One region of the Paenibacillus sp. FSL L8-0436 genome, then DNA from elsewhere that is predicted to be linked to it. Evidence: predicted binding sites of a transcription regulator. Region 1 holds the regulator's gene; each other region holds the start of a gene.

Region 1 (3,969 bases):
GCTTACGGCAGCGCAAATGATCGTATGGCTGACCCAGACGGAATCGGGTGACGATGAGGAGCTGAATTTGAGCGGTCGCGGCGGGGATTTCTGGGAGACGGTAGCCAGTGATACCGATTCCTGTCTGGGCCGTTCCTGTCCGTGGTTCCGCAAATGCTACTACCACCGGGCCAAATATGAAGCAGGGATTGCCGATGTGGTCATTACCAATCACTCCAAGCTGTTCGCAGACGTCAAGGCCGGGCACCAGCTGCTTCCGGCTTATGAGCATCTTGTCATTGACGAGGCTCATCATTTGGAGGATGTGGCCGGCAAGCATCTGGGCATGCAAATGAAGTATTTCACGGTAGCTCATACGCTTACAAGGCTGTATAAAGACAGCCGCAGCGGTCAGCTGCCGGCACTGCGCCAGACTCTGCAGTCCTCGGGCAGTGAGCAGGCTTCGGAGTGGAGCAGCGTAATCGATAAAATCTATCCTGACCTGCTTACCGTAAAGGAAACTTGGGATACACTAAGCGACAAGCTGTTCGGCCTATTGCCCGAACGCAGCGATGCAGCGGCAGGTGAAGCCGGCCAGCTGGTCACACGCCTGCTTCCCGGCAGCAAGCCTAAAGATTGGGAAGAGCTGGCGGCGCTGGAGAATACGCTGCACTTAGCCTTGAGCGACATCATCCGCAGAGGTGACAAAATGCTCAGCGAGATGCGCGACACGGAGAGTCAGTCGTCTTCGGACAGCCTGGTGACCGATATCGGAGGCTTGTTCAAGGATTTGGCATCCATCCGGGAACAAATCCGTTTCTTTATGGGTCTCAGTGACGATAATATCGTGTACTGGATGGAAGGGAGCGGCAACTACCGGGGCAAGTCGCTTCAGCTCTACGCCGTGCCTGTCGATGTAAGCAGCCAGCTCAAGGATCTGTTCTTCGACAAGAAGAAGAGCATAGTGCTGACGTCTGCCACGTTATCGGTCGACAAGTCCTTTCAGTTCATGATTGACAACCTTGGTCTTTCTGAAGCCTCTGAGCAAGGGCGTCTCATGACAGCGCTGCTGCCTTCACCGTTCAAGTACCGTGAACAGGCGCTGCTTGTCATCCCGCGCGATTTTCCCAGTGTTAAGGGCAGCGTAGGCGATGCGCGTTTTGTAGACAAGCTGGTGCATTCGCTGGCTGAAGCGGCGGCGGCGACCAAGGGGCGGATGCTGGTGCTGTTCACCTCCTACAAAATGCTACGCCAGGTTTATGATCCGCTGAAAGAGGCCTTGGCTTCCCAGGACATTACGGTTCTGGGCCAGGGTGTGGAAGGAGGCAGCCGCAGCAAGCTGATCCGGCGTTTTCAGGACAGCTCTGCATCGGTATTGCTTGGAACAAGCAGTTTCTGGGAAGGAGTCGACATCCCTGGCGAGGCGCTGACCTGTCTTGCGATTGTAAGGCTGCCGTTTCAGCCGCCGAATCATCCGCTTGCCGAGGCAAAGGCGGAGCTTCTGCAGGCCCAGAAGAAGAATCCTTTTATGAAAATGTCTGTTCCACAAGCAGTGATCCGGTTCAAACAGGGTTTTGGGCGATTGGTTCGCACAGCGCAGGACCGGGGAATTGTTATTGTATATGATACCAGGGTTATCGAAGCTTATTACGGGAAGTACTTCCTGTATTCACTCCCTGGTCCGAAGATGGAGCACATGCTTACCGATCAGATGGTTCCGCGGATTGCGGAATGGCTTGAAGAGGGCGGCGTTTCCTAATCTGTCATCGTTTATAAATTTTTTCCATCTCTTTGTACCATGGGCTGTGTCCCGTTCGCAGAGCGGGCACTGCACGTGGTTGTCATACGATATCGCGTCAGTGCAATTCTAAATTAGGAGGAGAAAACATGAAATCGGATAAAATATCGGAGGCCGTCGTTCGCAGACTCCCAGTGTACCTGCGTTTCCTGAACGATCTCCAAAAGCGTGAAATCTCAACCGTTTCTTCTCAGGAACTCGGGCAGAAGCTGGACCTTAATCCGGCGCAGATTCGTAAGGATCTGGCCTATTTTGGTGATTTCGGCAGAAAAGGCATTGGATATGACGTGTCTTATCTCATCGAAAAGATCCGTCACATTCTGAAGCTGGATCAACAAATCAATGTGGCCCTGGTAGGTGCCGGTAACCTCGGTCATGCCTTGTCCAATTACAATGCTTATCTGAAGGATACTATGAAAATCACCGCTGTATTTGATTCTTACGCTCCCAAGATTGGACAAAAGATCAACTCTCTTACGGTTCAGCCGATGGAAGAGCTGGGTCAGACCATCCGTGATCAGGGAATCCGGATCGGGATCATCACTGTACCGGACAGCGAAGCACAGAATGTAGCTGATATTCTGGTAGAATCGGGCATCGAGGCGATCCTGAATTTTGCACCGGTCATTCTGAAGACACCTTCAACCATCCGGATTCATGCTGCTGACTTTACGACTGACCTGCAAAGTCTGGCGTATTATTTACATGATGGAAAGGAAGGAATTACAGATGAGCAGCAATAAGATGATAATTGCAAACGGACGTTTTCTGGTTCCCGGAAGCGAGAAGCCGGTCCTGAGCGGTTATATGACTATAGAAAATGATTTGATCACATACATAGGGGAAGAGAAGCCCGTTATTGAAGAAGGCACAGTGACGCTCGACGGCAGCCGGCTGCTGTTCATGCCGGGTCTGGTCAATACCCATGGCCATGCTGCGATGTCGCTGCTGCGCGGCTACGGGGATGATATGGTCCTTCAAGCCTGGCTGCAGGAGAAAATGTGGCCGATGGAGGAGAAGTTTACCGGAGATGATGTCTACTGGGGCACTTCCTTATCTGTTCTGGAAATGCTGAAAGGCGGCACAACCACCTTTTTGGATATGTATGATCACATGGACCGGGTGGCCGAGGTGGTCGAGCACTCCGGCATCCGTGCGGTGCTGATGCGCGGTGTTATTGGTCTATGTCCTGAAGAAGTGCAGAATCAGAAGCTTGCGGAAGCTGTTGCGTTTGCCCGCAACTGGCACGGCAAGGCTGACGGCAGAATTACAACCATGATTTCACCGCATGCCCCGTATACTTGTCCTCCGGACTTTTTCATGCGGTTTGTGCAGGCGGCACATGACCTGGACCTGCCGATGCATACGCATATGTCGGAAACGCTGCGTGAAGTGGAGCAGAATGCCGCTGATTACGGCCTGCGTCCTGTAGCGCACCTGGAGAAGCTGGGGATGTTCACCCGCCCGTCCTTAATCGCCCATGGTGTCCACCTGAACGATGAGGAGATCGAAATCCTCGCCCGCCACAAGGTGGGTGTGTCCCATAACCCGGGAAGTAACCTGAAGCTTGCCAGCGGGGTTGCACGGGTGCCTGAGCTGCTGAGAGCCGGAGTCAAAGTTTCGCTCGGTACGGACGGGGCGGCAAGCAACAATAATCTCGATATGTTCGAGGAAATGCGGCTTGCAGCATTGATCCATAAGGGAGTCAGCGGTGATCCTACCGCAGTTCCGGCACCGGAAGCGCTGCTGATGGCTACGCAATATGGGGCGGAATCGGTCTTCCTGAACCAGGTGGGCCGCCTTGCAGCGGGGATGAAGGCTGACTTTATTGCAATTGATATCGATCAGCCCCATTTACTGCCGCATAGCGACTTGCTCTCCCACGCCGTGTATTCGGCCAGCGCCAAGGATGTCGAGCATGTCTGGGTGAACGGCAAGCAGGTTGTGAAGCATGGTCAGTGCCTGACACTGGACGAGGAAGAAATCCGCCGCAAGGCGCAAGAAACTTTTGAAGGGCTGCTGAAGCGGTAATTCGACTGCCGCCGCAGTTGACTTTATGACGTTTCATATATTAAGGAAAGGAAGCTGCATTTTGAGGAAAAGGAAAAAATGGCTTCTGCTGGGGATCGCTCTGTTTCTGCTCATTTTGTTCGGTCTAAGCCAATTTTATGCCTATATCATGAAGGACCAAT
Region 2 (3,969 bases), 2.5 Mb from region 1:
CCAGGACGGTGTCTATGACTGGGAACAAGAAGTCATTCAGACCGATGCTGCAATTAACGAGGGCAACAGCGGAGGCGCGCTGGTCGATCTGGACGGCAAGGTGATTGGTATTAATACAATGAAGATTTCCGATACAGGCGTGGAGGGACTTGGTTTTGCCATCCCGGCCAATCATGTTATGGAAACGGCGGGTGAGCTTGAGGCTAACGGGAAGATTGCCCGCTCTTATCTCGGAGTGTATTCTGTAGATTTGAATAACCCTTATGTGCCGCTCGCAGAAGACCAGCGCAAGGAGCTTAATCTGCCAACCACCGTTAAAGACGGAGTAGTTGTGCTGGATGCGGTAGGGCCGGCCAAGGATGCAGGACTGCAGTTCAATGATGTGATTACCAAGTTTGACAATGAACCGATCACATCGACCCTTTCGCTGCGCAAGTATCTGTATGATCACACCAAAATCGGAGATGATCTGAAGATTACTTATTACCGCAACGGAGAGGTAAAACAGGTGACGGTGAAACTTCTTGAAAAACAAAAGGAATAAAAGCGGCATTAGCCGTATATAATAATGTGGCAGTCAATTAAGCGAGACGGCCCAGCCGTCCTTATTATAAAATTAAGGACGGCATCCGTTTCGAAGTCACATCATCTGGGTATATTACTTAATATGGATGCAAACCCCCCTTTTTATAAAGACTGGTAGCCCTTACATTGGGAACAACACCTTATAAGGGGAAATACGGATATATTCGGATGTTGGCTTGCCTTTGTAACTCTGGTGTGGTAACATGAGATTAATCATACATTTGATACCTAATTCTCGTATTGAAAAGGGCTGTCAATGCAAATACAACCTTTTTCAATGTGTGAATTTTTTCTTTGTTTGAAGATAAAAAGAACATATTAATTTAAATTTGTGGAGGTAACACACATGCAAACAGGTACAGTTAAATGGTTCAACGCAGAAAAAGGATTCGGTTTCATCGAAGTTGAAGGCGGAAGCGACGTATTCGTTCACTTTAGCGCAATTACTGGCGACGGCTTCAAAACTTTGGACGAAGGCCAACGTGTTGAATTCAACGTTGTTCAAGGCAACCGCGGACCACAAGCCGAAAACGTTGTAAAACTGTAATAATAGAAGCACCGTCCCCGCTTTTGCAAGTTGGGACGGTCTTTTTTTATAAGATCAACTGCTATATCATCATGAAACCACAACATGATCTTGAAGTAGAGCAACTGCAAATGAATGATTTGTAAGCATCTTAGAAAGAATATAATTGGATGCTTTTTTACTTGTTTCTCAACTTGTAACATAAAGGAAGGGAGGAACGGCAATGAACTACCGGAAGAAGCCTTTAGAGGAAGTACCGGAAGAAAATACCGCAATTTGGGCCTGTACCAATGATGGATGCAACGGATGGATGAGGGATAATTTCGCATTTGAACATGCGCCTTCTTGCCGTCTCTGTCATGCCCCAATGGTTCGCAGCATGAAGATGCTGCCGCAATTGCTTAATTCTAATGGCGATCTCAAATCGCTGAAGAAGGGTATTTCGATTACCTAACCAATGCCTTTATGAGTCAAGCTTTCTATAGAACGACGAACAAATACAAGACGGTAAAACCGTCTTATTTTTTTTGCTTTCTGAACGTAATATTGTGATATTTGTCACAAATTTATTGTTTTTTAGCCCCAATCCGGGTGTATAATGTGATAATTATCACACTTTAAGCTTTAAATTTTTGACAGAATAGACATAACGAATGGAGAGAAGAAAGGGGAAGAAACATGGATACAGTTATGCTGTCGCGTATACAATTTGCGTCGACGACGATCTTTCATTACTTCTTTGTACCGGTATCTATTGGACTTGCACTCTTGATCGCGATCATGGAGACGATGTATGTCCGAAAAGGCAACGATGAGTACAAAAGAATGGCGCAGTTTTGGGGAAAGCTATTTCTCATTAACTTCGCAGTAGGGGTAGTAACAGGGATATTGCAGGAATTCCAGTTCGGAATGAACTGGTCCGATTATTCCCGCTTTGTCGGGGATGTATTTGGGGCTCCACTTGCGATTGAAGCGCTGCTGGCGTTTTTCCTGGAGTCTACATTTATCGGCTTATGGATTTTCGGCTGGGACAAAGTTTCCAAGAAGATTCATTTACTGTCCATCTGGATGGTAGCACTGGGGACGATGTTATCGGCATTCTGGATTCTCGCAGCCAATTCTTTTATGCAGCACCCTGTTGGTTTTGCGATGAATAATGGCCGGGCCGAAATGAATGATTTCCTGGCTTTGATTACAAACGGGCAATTGCTGGTGGAATTCCCGCATACGGTGCTCGCGGCTTACGCTACAGGGGCATTTTTGGTAACGGGTATCAGTGCCTATAAAATGCTCAAGAAGCAGGATGTGCCTTTCTTTAGAAAATCGTTCGAAATTGCCGCGATTGTCGGCATTGTCTCCTCCATGGGGGTAGCCGTTGCAGGTCATGCCCAAGCGCAGTATCTGGTAGAGACACAGCCGATGAAGATGGCAGCTACGGAAGCCCTTTGGGAGGACAGTGGTGACCCTGCGGCTTGGACAGCCAGTGCTTTTATCGATCCTGACAATAAATCAAACTCCGGGGAAATCAAGATTCCTTATATGCTGAGTTTCCTGTCCTACAGTAAGTTCTCCGGTGAAGTTAAAGGGATGAACACGCTGCAGGCGGAATATGAACAAAAGTACGGCCCGGGGGATTATATCCCGCCTGTGCGTACGACGTTCTGGAGCTTCCGGATCATGGTGGTCGCAGGCACGCTGATGATTGTGCTCGGCATGTATGCGATGTATCTGATGTGGCGCAAAAAGATGGAACGTCCGAACACCTGGTTTATGCGGTTCATGTTCTGGGGGCTGCTGCTTCCGCCAATTGCCAATACTGCAGGCTGGATCATGACAGAGATCGGACGTCAGCCTTGGACGGTATTCGGATTAATGACGACAGAAGACAGTGTGTCTCCTAATATATCGGCTGGACAGGTGCTGTTCTCGGTGATCTCCTTTACGGCGATCTACGCTATACTGGGAGCGGTGCTGATCGGATTGTTCATCAAAGTTATCAAAAAAGGCCCTTATGCCATGGATAACGATCACGGTCAGTCGCATGATCCATATAATAAGGAGGGATCGCATGCTTTCTCTTAATGAATTGTGGTTTGTGCTGATTGCGGTATTATTTATCGGGTTTTTCTTCCTGGAAGGCTTCGACTTCGGCGTAGGAATGGAAACGCAGTTCCTGGCCAAGAATGATACGGAACGCCGGGTGCTAATCAACTCGATCGGGCCGTTCTGGGATGCGAATGAGGTATGGCTGCTGACGGGGGCGGGCGCGATGTTCGCTGCGTTCCCCAACTGGTACGCAACGTTGTTCAGCGGATTCTATATTCCGTTTGTCTTTGCCCTGCTGGCGCTGATTGCCCGCGGTGTCGCCTTTGAATTCAGAGGCAAACGTGATTCATTGGCCTGGAAAAGAACCTGGGACGCCTGCATCTTCTTCGGCAGCTTCCTTCCGCCGTTCCTGCTGGCAGTAGTGTTCGCGAGCTTCATTAAAGGGTTGCCGATTGACGGTGACATGCAGATGTATGCCGGATTCTTCGACATCGTGAATGTGTATACCGTAGTCGCAGGGATTACTGTAGTGCTGCTTTGTCTGGTGCATGGTTTGATGTTCACTACGCTCCGTACGGTTGGCGATCTGCAGGTTCGTGCGCGCAAGCTGGCGCAGAAGCTGTTGTTCCCGCTGGCTGCGCTGCTGGTTGCTTTTGTAATTATGACTTACTATATGACAGATGTGTTTGAACAACGTGGTGCACTGCTGTTGGTATTAGTGATTCTAGGCATTGCCGCCTTCGTTCTGTCCGGCTATTTCATGACCAAGAAGAAGGACAGCTGGGCGTTCGGGATGACCGGAGCGGTTATGG
Region 3 (3,969 bases), 2.9 Mb from region 1:
TGAAAGGATATTCTTGATCCATATGTCTGACAAGAGAAGGGACAGAATCAGGAGAAGAGGTTAAGAGAGATGAAAACAATACAGCGGACTATCATCCAAGCATTAATGATTATATTGGTTATGGTCACAGGCGTGCTGCCCTTACTGCAACCGGGGATGGCCCATGCGGAAGCGGCTCCACTTGCTGTAGATGCGGACCGGATTGACAAATTTGTGGAAACGATGCGGGAGAAACTGGATATTCCGGGTGTGGCGGTCGGGATTGTGCAGGGAGACCAGACCGTCTACACCAAGGGATATGGAATTTCCGGCCCTGAGGGTCAGCCCGTTACAGCGCAAACCCCTTTTATTCTAGGCTCGGTCTCCAAATCGTTTACGGCGCTGGCCATCATGCAATTGGTTGAACAAGGGAAGATTGACCTGGATGCGCCGGTACAGCGCTATTTGCCTGACTTCGAGCTTGCCGACAAGAAAGCGTCCAAAACCATTATGGTCCGGCATTTACTGAATCAGAACAGCGGACTGTCCACTTTACATGGGCGGACAGCTTTTACCAACACGGTGCCAACGATAGATGAACTTATACATAATCTGAAAGATACACCTTTAACTGAGGCCGTCGGCAACAAGTTTCAATATTCCAATGCCAATTACGATATACTCGGGGGGATTATTCAGGCCGTTTCCGGCAAGTCTTATGCTGGATATATTCAGGATCATGTGTATTCTCCTTTGAATATGCAGAACAGTTATACTTCTACACCCGAAGCGAAACTACAGGGATTGGCCACAGGCTACAAGTCCGTCTTTGGTTTCATGGTTCCTTTTGAGCAGCCGGACAACCAATCCATGCTTGCGTCCGCCTATCTGATCTCAAGCGCAGAAGATATGAACCATTATTTAATTGCTCAAATCAATGGCGGAAAGTTCCATGATCGCAGCGTGGCTACTCCGGAAAGTGTTGCGGAGATGCATCAGCCGGTCATAAAAGACCCTACCACCGAAGGCAGTGAATACGGTATGGGCTGGGAGATCATTAATGGTATTGTTCAGCATGCGGGTGATGTTGAGAGCTTTCACGCCGATATGAAGCTGGACGGGGACGTAGGTGTTGTGGTATTGATCAATGCCCATGATTATTTGGTCCGCGGCTACAAATTAAGCATGGTGGCTGATGGAATTCTTGACATTATACATGGCCGCGAGCCGGTCGAGGATACGGGCAGCATTACCGGTACCCATATTTTCATTGATCTGGCTTGTGCAGCAGTGGCAATTTTGCTGGGAGTGTCGGTTTTCAACCTGATTAAACGCAAGAAAAGCTTTCGGTTTACCCCGTTGCGGATCAGCGTATTCGCATTTTGTCTGCTTTTGTTTAATGTAGCGCTGCCGATTACGGTATTATACGGTCCTAGTCATATTTTTGCCCCATGGAGAGTGGTGGTCTCCTTTCTGCCTGGAGTTGGACATCTCGTCTTTGTCCTGAGTATCCTATCGCTGGGGATCGGTGCTGCCAAGCTGATTGTACTGGTTCATAATCTGCGTCTGCACAGAATGAAGGGAAGCGGGAAAACGATCGCCAGCTAGAATTGAATAGAGGAACCTGAGGCCGACCACTCCAGCCGGAAGATCCAGTTACTTTAGTTACTAAATGTTTTTTTTAATTACGTAAGCTTCCAAAAACAGCAGCTTTGCCGCTATGATTATTGTGAAAATATGCACAAGGGGGCAAAGATTACACATGAAAAAGAAAACAGCAGCTGCTCTTCTTCTCATTCTCTCCGTCATGCTTGTTATCGCTGGATGCGGTAACGGAAACAGCAACAATAATACCAGCAGCAACGCAAATGAGAACAAGAGCAAGAACAGCGCGACAAACGCGCCGAAAGAAACTGAAGCCGTTTCGGGGGCATCCGAAGCAAGCTATACACCGTTCGATCAATTAAAAGATAAATATGATATTATCATTGTCGGTGCAGGCGGGGCTGGGATGTCTGCTGCACTTGAAGCAAAAGAAAAGGGCATGAATCCGGTTATTTTGGAAAAAATGCCGGTTGCCGGCGGGAACACAACAAAGTCATCTTCCGGAATGAATGCTTCGCAAACGAAATTCCAAAAAGAGCAGGGCATTGAAGACAGCAATGATTTATTTTATGAAGAGACATTAAAAGGCGGTCATGATACCAACGATAAAGAAATGCTCCGTTTCTTCGTTGACAATTCAGCAAGCGCTATTGATTGGCTGGATTCCATCGGAATTCGCTTGAACAACATCACGATTACTGGCGGGATGAAGGAAAAACGTACACACCGTCCTGAAGATGGTTCAGCGGTCGGACAATACCTTGTTAAAGGTTTGGTGAAAAACGTACAAGAAAAAGGCATCCCGCTTTTTGTGAACGCGGATGTTAAGGAGATAACTGAAAAAGACGGCAAGGCAAACGGCGTCAAAGTCCTCTTTAACCAAAAGGATGAGAAAACCATTACAGCGGCTGCTGTTATTGTGACGACCGGCGGTTTCGGCGCGAATATGGATATGATTTCTAAAGTGAGACCTGACTTGGAAGGATATGTGACTACAAACCAGATCGGCAGCACCGGTGACGGCATCCAGATGATTGAGAAACTCGGCGGCACGACAGTCGATATGGATCAAATTCAGGTTCACCCGACGGTGCAGCAGGACAAATCCTATCTCATTGGGGAAGCTGTCCGCGGTGAAGGCGCTCTGCTTGTCTCAAGTGAAGGCAAACGGTTCACCAATGAACTGGACACGCGGGACAAAGTCACAGCTGCAATCAATACACTTCCAGAGAAATCGGCTTTCCTTGTATTTGATTCCGGCGTAAAGACCCGTGTTAAAGCGATTGAACAGTACGAAAAGATGGGCTTTGTGATCCAAGGAGATTCTATCGAGGCATTGGCCAAAGAAATGAATGTCCCGGCAGATCAGCTGCAAAAGACACTGGATACCTGGAACAGCTCGGTGAAGAATAAAAAGGATGCTGAATTCGGCAGAACTACAGGAATGGACAACGACTTGTCCGGTGCGCCATACTATGCGATTAAAATCGGCCCAGGGATCCATTACACCATGGGCGGCGTAAAAATCAACACGAACACAGAAGTACTGAATAAAGACGGCAAACCTATTACAGGACTGTTTGCGGCTGGGGAAGTTGTAGGCGGACTGCACGGACAAAACCGGATCGGCGGCAACTCTGTAGCGGAAATCATTATTTTTGGCCGTCAGGCGGGTATTAAAGCTGCTGAATTCGTCAAAGCACAATAAGCAATCAATACCTCTTCTATTAGGCAAAACAAAAGCTTGGGCTCAACAGAGCCCAAGCTTTTTGCTGCTTTTATGCCTGTATGGCGGGAGAAGGAGAAGGTTTGGTTGACCGGGTCAGTGAGAACAGCTCCAGCTCGGGCCGGTACACGCCTGCAAGGGTATCCGCCAGAAGCTCGGCAGCAATCATACTGTAGATCGTGCCGTTTCCGCCATAACCTTCAATGAAATAGCAGTGGGGATACTCTGGATGCGGGCCCATATAGGGAAGTCCGTCCCGGGTTGAACCGAAGACGGCTCCCCATGAATATTCCGCTTCGATCCCCCGGATTTCCGGGAAAAGGGCTTCCAGCTCTTCAAGCAGCCGCTGGCCCTGGGAGAGCACGCGGATATCCCGGCGCTCCTGATCGGTCAACGGCTCATCTTTGCCTCCCGCAATAATCCGGTTATCCGGCGTAGTCCGGAAATAGAGGTACGGGCGGGCAGTTTCCCAGATCAGGCTCTGCTCATACCACTTAGGCAAATGTTCAAGCGGTTTTGTCATAATGGCGTAGGTATTAATAAGCTCGGCGCCACGGTCTTTTTTCATCTCCTGGGTTTCGTAGCCCATGGCAAAAATCACTTTCTTGGCGAAGATCCGTCCGTTCTCGGTAATGCAGGTTACACCCTCGGCGCTGTAT
Region 4 (3,969 bases), 300 kb from region 1:
CTGCCCCTGATCAGTCAGAATGTAACCAAGGTATTCCGCGTCCATGGCGAGGATTCTCCGCATCTGGCCGAAGTTTACCGGTTATTTAACCTTCTGCGGGAAGATTTGCTGCAGCATACAGCGAAGGAGGAGGAATCTGAGTTTCCTAAGATGCTGGCGTACTCCGAGAATCCGAGCGAAGAAGGATTGGCCGAGCTGCGCGGGCTGCTGCATACGCTGGAAGAAGAGCATGACGGAGCCGGTGAGATTTTGCGGGAGCTCCGCAGAGTTACGAACGACTTCACTCCGCCAGAGCATGCCTGCACAACCTACCGCCTGACCTATGCCCGCCTGGAGGAGCTAGAGGGAATGACCTTCGAGCATGTGCATCTGGAGAATAATATCCTGTTCCTGCGTTATCAGTAAAATTGAGCACGCTGTTCTCAAAGTCCCTGCGGGGACTTTTTTTCTTCTGACCGCTCCGCTGCCTGATTAACGCCCGGAATTTATCGTTTGAGAACAAAGCTAGTTTGCGTTATTCTTAAAAGATAGTATACATAATGACTAAAGACCTGAGAAAATGATTGAGGTTATGATCGGGCGGAAGAGGGCGGTGCCGGGAATGTCCACGAAATTTCTGTGGCTTTTATGGTTAGGATTAATTATCATTGCGACGGTAGGCGGATGCTCGTCATTTGGTTCAGATGCGAACGGAAACAATGCCGCAGCCGGGGCTGCAGGCCCTACTTTTTCACTGATGGCCGGTGATAATGAGCTGGCAGGGAACTCGGGGAGACTGCTCAGCGAAGCCTACAAGCCGGGAATAACGCTTATAGAATTGCTGAAGAGTAGCGGTGTTGTTACTTTTGCCGAAGACGGATTTAGCATATTGGCAGTCAATAAAATATTTCTTGCCCCGGACATGATCTGGCAGATTCAGCTTGGCGGCAAAATCATAACCGATTGGAATAGTCCAGTCTCGCGTGAACAGGCGATTGTAATTACTGCGAAGCCGGCAGCCGGAGATGCCCCGCTTCTGCCCATCATTCTTGTAGTGAACGGCGGGAGCGAGCAGCCCGATCTGACACATTCGCATATTTTATCCTATAGCGAGGATCTGTCTGTCCGGGGTCTGCTGAAAAGTAGCGGAATTGTTCGGTTGGCGGAAGACAACAAGACGGTACTCACGGTTATGGGATATACTCCGCTCACCAGTGAAGACTGGAAGCTGAAGGTGAACGACAAAACGCTGCTTGACAGCGGAATTGATATGAAGCTCAGACCTCAAGATATACTCGAGATTTCACTGGTTCTCCGGTAAGGTGATAAATAACATAGCCAGTTGTCCTTAATGCAAGAGGAAGATTAAGGGGAGCGGGCTATTTTTCTATCACCAAAAAACCTTACATATGCTGGCATAAAAATATGTGAAAACATTCACATTTATTGTGATTTCAATCACAAATGCTCTTCAAATTTAAAACGTATAATTTTGTTATCAGATAAGTATATGAAGAAATCCAGAAGCATTGAGGAGGGTCTTAACAGTGACCGTGGAGAGAGAAAAGTTAGTTTTGATAGGGAATGGTATGGCTGGCGTAGGTACTATCGAACAGATCCTTAAGCTTGGCGGCACTTATGATATTACGATCTTTGGAAGCGAGCCTCATCCGAACTACAACCGGATAATGCTGTCCTATGTCCTCGAAGGAAGCAAGAGCATTGAGGATATCATTCTGAACGACCGGCAGTGGTACGAGGATAACCATATTACTCTGCATACTGGAACCACTGTTGTCCGGATTGATGAAGCCTCCCGTCAGATCATTACAGATAATGGAATGTCGGTTCCTTACGATAAAGTTATTATTGCAACAGGTTCAAATTCATTCATTCTGCCGGTACCGGGCAGCACAAAGGATGGAGTTGTAGGCTTCCGCGACATTGCGGATTGCGACGCCATGCTGGCTGCAGCACAGCAATACCGCACAGCGGCGGTGATTGGCGGCGGACTGCTTGGTCTTGAAGCAGCCAAAGGACTTGTGAACCTCGGCATGGATGTTACCGTCGTGCATCTGCTGGAGGATTTGATGGAGCGTCAGCTTGACCATACTGCTTCCTCCATGCTTCAAGCTGAGCTTGAACGACAGGGCGTGAAGTTTGCCATGGGAAAACAGACGGTTGAGCTGACCGGGGAGGAACGGGTAGACGGCCTGCGTTTCAGTGATGGAACCGAGCTGCAATCAGATTTTGTAGTGATGGCGGTCGGAATCAAACCGAATGTCCAACTGGCTAAAGACAGCGGCATCACAGTTAACCGCGGAATTGTCGTGAACGATTATCTCCAGACCTCGATGGCGAATGTCTATTCTGTAGGAGAATGTACGGAGCACCGCGGCACTTGCTACGGGCTGGTAGCTCCACTGTTCGAGCAGGGGATGGTGCTGGCGAAGCATTTGTGCGGCGCCTCCACCCAGCCGTATGAAGGTTCTGTCGTAGCCACCAAGCTGAAGATCTCGGGTGTGGATGTCTTTTCTGCCGGTGATTTCACTGAAACAGCGGAGCATACCGTCATTTCGGCTAAAGATGAATGGAAGAGAACCTATAAGAAAATTCTGCTCAGAAACAATATTATTGTCGGTGCAGTCCTGTTCGGCGATGTAACTGAATCCGCCAGTCTGCAGAAGCTGGTCAAGCAGGGCACCGAAATGACCGACGAAATTTATGGCGAAGTAATGGGCACGGGCTGCTGCGGCGGAGGAAGTGCGAAAAAAGGCTTGTCAGTCGAAACGATGGCTGATGAGGAGATCGTCTGCGGCTGCAACGGCGTGACCAAGAAGGCGATCGTTGATGCCGTTACGGAGAATGGTTTTACCACGGTAGACGAAATTAAAGCGTGCACCGGAGCTACCCGCTCCTGCGGTGGCTGCAAGCCGGTTGTCGAGCAGATTCTGCAGTTTGTTCTCGGTGACAGCTTCCAGGAAAGTGCGAAGCAGGGGATTTGCGGATGCACCACCTTGAGCCGCGATGAGATTGTAGCAGAGATTACCGCTAAAGGCTTGAAAACGACCAAAGAGGTTATGAATGTGCTGGGCTGGAAACAAGCAGAAGGCTGCTCCAAATGTCGTCCGGCTGTGAACTATTATCTCGGCATGATCTACCCGGATACCCATGAGGATGAGAAGGAATCGCGGTTCGTCAACGAACGGATGAGTGCGAACATCCAGAAAGACGGCACCTTCACCGTTATTCCACGGATGTACGGCGGTGTAACTACACCGGAAGACCTGAGACGAATTGCTGATGTTTCCTTGAAATATAACGTGAAGGTTGTAAAAGTGACCGGTGGTCAGCGTCTGGATCTGGTCGGTATCCAAAAAGAGGATGTGCCTAAAGTATGGGAGGAGCTGGATATGCCTTCCGGTTATGGCTATGCGAAATCGCTTCGTACGGTAAAAACTTGTGTAGGTTCGCAGTTCTGCCGCTTCGGGACACAGGATTCCATGGGTATGGGAGCTTTTATTGAACGTAAATATGAACGCCTTGATTTGCCGGCCAAATTCAAAATAGCAGTCAACGGCTGCCCGCGCAACTGTGCGGAATCCTGCACGAAGGATATCGGCATCGTCGGCAACGACGGCGGCTGGGAAGTGTTCATTGGCGGCAACGGCGGGATCAAACCGCGGATAGCCGATGCCTTCTGCAAGGTGAAAACCGATGATGAGCTGATCGAAATCTGCTCCGCCGTGATTCAGTACTACCGTGAAACCGGGAACTACCTGGAAAGAACCTCGGAGTGGGTCGAACGCATGGGACTGGAAAATATTCAGAACGTGATTCTGAACAATGAGGACAACCGCAAGGAGCTGGCTGCACGGATTGATTTTGCCCTGGCACAGGTAACTGATCCTTGGAAAAAAATGCTGAATGACGACAGCACCCGCACCGCGCTGTTTGAGAAGGCAAGAATCTAATCATAACCCAAAAGGA

What was found. Region 1 encodes Rex, which represses fermentation and respiration genes when NADH is low (regulators of the CRP and FNR family bind a similar motif). Its sites were predicted from a motif close to TTGTGAAATATTTCACAA; they were not measured.
Region 2: NSS79_RS33940 (cytochrome ubiquinol oxidase subunit I) is a predicted target of Rex. The motif match lies at 1,658-1,675, and genes of this name have one in related genera.
Region 3: NSS79_RS08920 (flavocytochrome c) is a predicted target of Rex. The motif match lies at 1,707-1,724, and genes of this name have one in related genera.
Region 4: nirB (nitrite reductase large subunit NirB) is a predicted target of Rex. The motif match lies at 1,405-1,422, and genes of this name have one in related genera.

What each region holds. Positions count from the first base shown of each region.
Region 1 is NZ_CP151955.1:4,864,249-4,868,217, reverse strand. Features, by position in the region: gene dinG (ATP-dependent DNA helicase DinG) at 1-1,738, shown strand, start outside; gene NSS79_RS22350 (redox-sensing transcriptional repressor Rex) at 1,828-2,520, shown strand; gene NSS79_RS22345 (amidohydrolase) at 2,507-3,808, shown strand; gene NSS79_RS22340 (DUF5590 domain-containing protein) at 3,870-3,969, shown strand, end outside.
Region 2 is NZ_CP151955.1:7,342,303-7,346,271, reverse strand. Features, by position in the region: gene NSS79_RS33955 (trypsin-like peptidase domain-containing protein) at 1-544, shown strand, start outside; gene NSS79_RS33950 (cold-shock protein) at 932-1,132, shown strand; gene NSS79_RS33945 (cold-shock protein) at 1,335-1,565, shown strand; gene NSS79_RS33940 (cytochrome ubiquinol oxidase subunit I) at 1,790-3,193, shown strand; gene cydB (cytochrome d ubiquinol oxidase subunit II) at 3,180-3,969, shown strand, end outside.
Region 3 is NZ_CP151955.1:1,965,809-1,969,777, forward strand. Features, by position in the region: gene NSS79_RS08915 (serine hydrolase domain-containing protein) at 70-1,587, shown strand; gene NSS79_RS08920 (flavocytochrome c) at 1,742-3,292, shown strand; gene NSS79_RS08925 (FAD-dependent oxidoreductase) at 3,363-3,969, opposite strand, start outside.
Region 4 is NZ_CP151955.1:5,161,001-5,164,969, reverse strand. Features, by position in the region: gene ric (iron-sulfur cluster repair di-iron protein) at 1-405, shown strand, start outside; gene NSS79_RS23765 (hypothetical protein) at 602-1,300, shown strand; gene nirB (nitrite reductase large subunit NirB) at 1,527-3,953, shown strand.